One region of the Salinivibrio sp. IB282 genome, then DNA from elsewhere that is predicted to be linked to it. Evidence: predicted binding sites of a transcription regulator. Region 1 holds the regulator's gene; the other holds the start of a gene.

Region 1 (3,180 bases):
ATATTCCGAGTTGCACGAGACAGTGGATATTCGTCGTAAAACAGCACTCGGCTCTTAGCATCGCAGTACACGCCGTATCGCGATACAAATTCAGACTGAATGACAGGGCGCGTCATGTCGGCTAAACATCCTATTATTGCGGTCACCGGCTCATCAGGAGCCGGTACCACCACCACCTCGGAAGCCTTCCGAAAGATGTTCCAGATGATGAACATCAAAGCGGCCTGGCTAGAAGGGGATAGCTTTCATCGCTTTACCCGTCCTGAAATGGACGTCGAGATCCGTAAAGCACGTGAACAAGGCAAACATATCAGCTACTTTGGCCCCACGGCCAACGATTTCCCGCGGCTAGAGCAGTTTTTCCGTGAGTATGGTGAGCAAGGCACCGGGAAATATCGCCGCTATTTACATACCTTTGATGAAGCGGTGCCCTATAACCAAATGCCTGGCACCTTCACGCCATGGCAAGACTTAGCCGACAATACCAATGTATTGTTTTACGAGGGACTGCACGGCGGAGTGGTCGATGGTGATGTCAATGTTGCACAGCATGTCGATCTCTTGATTGGAATGGTGCCGATCGTCAACCTAGAGTGGATTCAAAAATTTGTCCGCGATACGCGCGATAGAGGCCACTCTCGTGAGGCGGTGACCGACTCGATTGTGCGCTCAATGGATGATTACCTGCACTACATCACCCCGCAGTTTTCTCGCACCCATATCAACTTTCAACGCGTGCCGACGGTAGATACCTCAAACCCATTAAATGCCAAAGGTATCCCGTCTTTGGATGAAAGTTTTGTGGTGATCCGCTTTCGTGGAATGAAAAACGTCGACTTCCCTTATCTGTTGCAAATGATCACCGGGTCGTTTATGTCACGGCATAACACCTTAGTGGTACCGGGAGGAAAAATGGGCTTTGCGATGGAATTGATCATCCGTCCATTGATCCAACAATTGATAGAAAAAGGCAAGATTGGCTAAGGCGTAGCGCATCCATGATGTATTACTTCTCAAGCCGTGATCTTAGCCACGTTTTTGCCAGATTTTTAGGCGGTTGGCCTAGATCAAAATCAAGAAATCACCAACAAAAAAAGATACACTCTTGTTAACATACAGTGAGCTTGTAGCCCGCGTTCAGACTTCGTATTCTGTGCAATGATCTGATGGGTTACCCCTCAGACAAAGATAGGACGTTGTTGCCGGGCAACACATGCAGAGGAAATAAGTTATATGGTTCCAGGAAAACCTCAAACAGACCCTACACTCGAGTGGTTCCTTTCACATTGTCATATTCATAAGTATCCGTCTAAAAGCACGCTTATCCATGCAGGTGAGAAGGCGGAGACCTTGTATTACATCGTGAAAGGGTCTGTGGCCGTACTGATCAAAGATGAAGAAGGCAAGGAAATGATCCTGTCTTACCTTAACCAAGGTGACTTCATTGGTGAGCTCGGACTTTTCGAAGAAGACCAAGAGCGCACTGCTTGGGTGCGCGCTAAATCACCGTGTGAAGTGGCAGAGATTTCATTTAAGAAGTTCCGCCAGCTCATTCAAGTGAATCCTGACATCTTAATGCGCCTGTCTTCACAAATGGCGCGTCGTTTGCAGGTAACGAGCCAAAAGGTCGGGGATCTCGCCTTCCTGGACGTCACAGGCCGCATCGCGCAAACCTTGTTGAACTTGGCTAAACAGCCGGATGCCATGACACACCCTGACGGTATGCAAATTAAGATCACTCGTCAGGAAATTGGCCAAATCGTCGGCTGTTCGCGTGAAACCGTGGGACGTATCCTCAAAATGCTGGAAGAGCAAAACCTCATTTCCGCACACGGTAAAACCATCGTGGTATACGGCACACGCTAATTGCGCCGCTCTCTGTATCACCAACCGACGCCCTGGCGTCGGTTTTTTTATCTCCGCTTTCTGGCAAGCGTCTGGATAACTTCTACACTCAAAACGATATGGTTAACATAAAACTAACAAGGTATCGTTTATGAAAAAACTCATGGTTTCTCTCACCGCCTTGGCGCTCTCTGTGCTTTCAGCCCATGCCGTGTCCAATACCACAATTGTGCACCCCGAGCCACGCGCTGGGTCGGCGCTTGATCTCTATGCCATTGAGCTGATTGAGTTTCTTGCCGAAAAATCAGGAGAGCCTGTCACCTTGCAAGCTTTTGACGGCCAAATTGGCTCTCAGTCTCGTAAGGTGGAAATGCTCAAGCAAGGCAAGCTCACTATCGACTGGCTGGGTGCCGACCGCACGCTGGAATCTGAACTGATCCCCATTCGCTATCCCGTGTTTCGTGGTCTACTCGGCCATCGCCTGTTTATTACCAACCAAACCACAGAGCCCCAACTCGCTCAGATAAGTAGCGCGGGTGATTTGCAGTCTCTTACCATGATTCAGGGACAGGGCTGGGCCGACGTCAAGGTGCTCAACTCAGCGGGATTTCGCGTACGCGAAATATCGAGCTTTGAAAATATTTTCAAAGTGGTTGATACAGGTCGTGCTGATCTCTTCCCGCGTGCCTTGATTGAGCCTTTTAGTGAATTAGCCGAGCGGCCACAATACGGTAATCTGTTAGTTGACCCGCACCTGATGCTGATCTATCGCTTCCCGATGTTCCTGTTTGTGTCTCCGCAACATGCTGACGTCGCCGACATGTTGAATGGTGCTTTTGAAGCGGCATACCAAGACGGATCATTTATTGAGTTTTTCAACAACGCTCCGCTGGTCAAAGAAACGTTTGAAAAAGCCAACATTGATGAACGCACCGTGATCCGGGTCGATAACCCGCATTTAAGCAACGAAACACAAGCGATTCCAGACACGTATTGGCTCGATATCGAGGCTGAATAGACGATAAAAAAGGGAGCATAGCATACGCTCCCTTTTCCCTATGATGTCGATTAAGCGATGTGTGGCGCACTAATGGGTGCTTTCAAAGATTTTGTCTGCCGAGGCAGCCACAAAACCTTGGTAAAGCTCACCATTGGGCAGAACATAACGCTTAGCAAACTCATAAAAACCACCCGGGATGGTTTGCGTGTCATCAGAAAAAGCAACTGGCACGCGATCCGCCATGGTGGAGGATTGCTCCAGATACACCGACGCGTCACCTTTGACTTCCCCGCCTGACTCGTTAATCGCAAAGCCATTGTCGCGCAATTGGTTAT
Region 2 (3,180 bases), on a different contig from region 1:
ATTAATACCGTGTTGAGCAATGAGAAAGCACGCGTAGCGGGCATGCAAAGTCGCGTGGATTATAAAAAGCAAATGTCTATCATGGATTTTGATTTGGAAATCTCCGATCTCGACACCCTGAGCCGCGTGGTTAACCGGCTTGAACAAGTGAAAGACGTAGTTGAGGCTAAACGTCTTCGCTAATTATTTCTCGCCCTGTCTCGACAGGGCGTTTTTTTAGAAGGAACACTTTCATGGCAGCCATCGAGCAATTACTGACCATCATGACCACCTTACGTGATCCAGACAACGGCTGTGAGTGGGATAGGGCGCAAACTGCTGACACCATCGTGCCGCATACCTTAGAAGAAGCGTATGAAGTCGCGGATGCGATTGAGCGTGAAAACTGGTCAGACCTAAAAGATGAGCTAGGTGACTTACTTTTTCAAATTGTGTTCTACAGTCAATTGGGGCGGGAAAAAAACCAATTTGACTTTGAGGATGTGGTGCGTGGCATTTGCGACAAACTCATCCGTCGTCATCCTCATGTTTTTGGTCCCAAAGATGCGCAGGGAAAGCCTTTAATGGCACCAGATTGGGAAGGTATCAAAGCGAAAGAGCGCGCCGAGAGCGCAGCCTCTATGCAACCGCAAAGTGTGCTGGATGGGGTGACTCAAGGACTACCCGCTTTAACAAGAGCGTACAAATTGCAAAAGCGTTGTGCACGAGTGGGCTTTGATTGGCCGACGGTGGCCCCTGTGATAGATAAAGTGCAGGAAGAGATTGCAGAGGTTGAGCAAGAACTGGCGCAAGCCTCTGTTGATCAGGCGCGTGTGGATGAAGAAGTCGGGGATTTGTTATTCGCGGTGGTAAATTTGGCTCGCCACCTAGGGACAGATGCCGAGCAAGCCCTACGCCGTGCCAACCAAAAGTTTGAAGCTCGCTTTCGTGGTGTTGAAAAGCACTTACGTGATAATGAAAAAAATATTCAACAATGTCAGCTAGATGAACTAGAATCGGCATGGCAGGCCGTCAAAAAGGCGAATAAGTAAATATCCTGTAATTGGCATAATTGATTTGTGACAATTAAAAACACCAGGGTGTGTGGTAGCTTTCACATTGTGGGAGTCAGTGGGGTCTGGTATCATAATATCCCGTCCAGAACTTCATTAATTTCCTCTAAATCCAACTCTCAGGTTTAGCATGACGACGAACTACATTTTTGTTACGGGCGGTGTTGTATCCTCCCTCGGTAAGGGTATTGCTGCAGCCTCATTAGCAGCCATTCTTGAAGCGCGTGGCCTCAACGTCACCATCATGAAACTCGACCCTTATATTAACGTGGATCCAGGGACAATGAGCCCTACCCAGCACGGGGAAGTATTCGTCACGGAAGACGGCGCAGAGACCGACCTTGACCTCGGTCACTATGAGCGCTTTATTCGCACCAAAATGACCAAGCGTAATAACTTTACCTCTGGTCGTGTGTATGCGGATGTACTGCGCAAAGAGCGCCGTGGAGATTACCTGGGAGCTACCATTCAGGTGATTCCGCACATCACCAATTCAATCAAAGACCGCATCATCGCCGGTGGTGAAGGTCACGATATTGCGATTGTGGAAATCGGCGGTACCGTCGGTGATATAGAGTCGCTGCCATTTTTGGAAGCGATTCGCCAGCTGACGGTTGAGGTTGGCCGCGAGCGTGCGATGTTTATGCACCTGACTCTGGTGCCTTATCTGGCGGCAGCAGGTGAAGTGAAAACCAAGCCGACTCAGCATTCGGTAAAAGAACTACTCTCAATTGGTATCCAGCCTGATGTGCTGGTATGTCGTAGTGAGCGTCCGATCCCGGCTAATGAGCGCGCAAAAATTGCGCTGTTCTGTAATGTGGCAGAAAAAGCCGTGATCACCATGAAAGACGTAGATTCTATCTACAAAATCCCATCACTTATTCGCTCTCAAGGCCTGGATGATCTGGTTTGTAATCGTTTTGGCATTGAAGCGGCGGAAGCTGACCTGTCAGAGTGGGAGCAAGTTAGCTACGAAGAAGCCAATCCTATGGGCGAAGTGACCATTGGTATGGTGGGCAAATACATCGAGCTGCCGGATGCGTATAAGTCCGTCAACGAAGCCTTGAAACACGGTGGGTTGAAAAACCGTCTCACCGTCAACATCAAGTATGTAGACTCGCAAGATCTTGAAACACGCGGCTCAGAAATGCTGCAAGATTTGGATGCTATCTTGGTACCCGGTGGATTTGGTGACCGAGGTGTGGAAGGTAAAATCCTGGCAGCACAATATGCCCGTGAAAACAAACTGCCTTACTTGGGTATCTGCCTCGGTATGCAAGTCGCTCTGATTGAATACGCGCGTAATGTCGCGGGGATGGAAGGGGCAAACTCGACCGAGTTTAACAAAGAGAGCAAATACCCGGTGGTGGGACTGATCACTGAGTGGGTCGATGAAGAAGGGAAAGTGGAAGAGCGCAGTGAAACCTCTGATCTTGGCGGTACCATGCGCCTTGGTGCTCAACTTTGCCACCTTGCCGAAGGCTCTAAAGCCCATCAGCTTTATGGCAACACGCAAATCCACGAGCGTCATCGCCACCGTTATGAAGTTAACAACTTATTGCGTCCGCAGCTAGAAAAAGCGGGGCTGTCAATCTCAGGCCTGTCTGCGGATAAAAAGCTGGTGGAAATCATTGAAAACCCTGAGCACCCTTGGTTTGTTGCGTGCCAGTTCCACCCAGAGTTCACGTCGACACCACGTGATGGCCACCCACTGTTTGCCGGATTCGTTGCGGCGGCAGGCAAAAAACAGCGCGGTGAGCTATAAACGAGATTCGAGCGGTCGCCTGAAAATGGGCAGCTGCTTTTATTTTTAAAAACAATGACAGACGAGAGGAATCACAATGTCTAAGATCGTTAAAGTTCTAGGCCGTGAAATCATTGATTCACGCGGTAACCCAACCGTTGAAGCAGAAGTCCATCTAGAAGGTGGCTTCGTCGGTATGGCGGCAGCACCTTCAGGTGCATCAACGGGTTCTCGCGAAGCGCTAGAACTGCGTGATGGTGACAAGTCACGTTTCATGGGTAAAGGCGTTCTAAAAGCGATTGAAGCGGTTAACGGTCCAATCGCCGAAGCCCTACAAGGCAAAGATGCGAAAGCCCAAGCCGATATCGACCAAGTGATGATCGA

Evidence for each region. Region 1 encodes CRP, which controls carbon source genes, mostly activating them, when cyclic AMP is high. Its sites were predicted from a motif close to TGTGANNNNNNTCACA; they were not measured.
Region 2: BZG14_RS03750 (CTP synthase) is a predicted target of CRP. The motif match lies at 1,083-1,098, and genes of this name have one in related genera.

Annotation. Positions count from the first base shown of each region.
Region 1 is NZ_MUET01000043.1:11,281-14,460, forward strand. It holds gene BZG14_RS09955 (YheU family protein) at 1-58, shown strand, start outside; gene BZG14_RS09960 (phosphoribulokinase) at 115-984, shown strand; gene crp (cAMP-activated global transcriptional regulator CRP) at 1,234-1,866, shown strand; gene BZG14_RS09970 (hypothetical protein) at 1,997-2,863, shown strand; gene BZG14_RS09975 (DUF1338 domain-containing protein) at 2,933-3,180, opposite strand, start outside.
Region 2 is NZ_MUET01000010.1:34,776-37,955, forward strand. It holds gene relA (GTP diphosphokinase) at 1-183, shown strand, start outside; gene mazG (nucleoside triphosphate pyrophosphohydrolase) at 234-1,031, shown strand; gene BZG14_RS03750 (CTP synthase) at 1,183-2,817, shown strand; gene eno (phosphopyruvate hydratase) at 2,894-3,180, shown strand, end outside.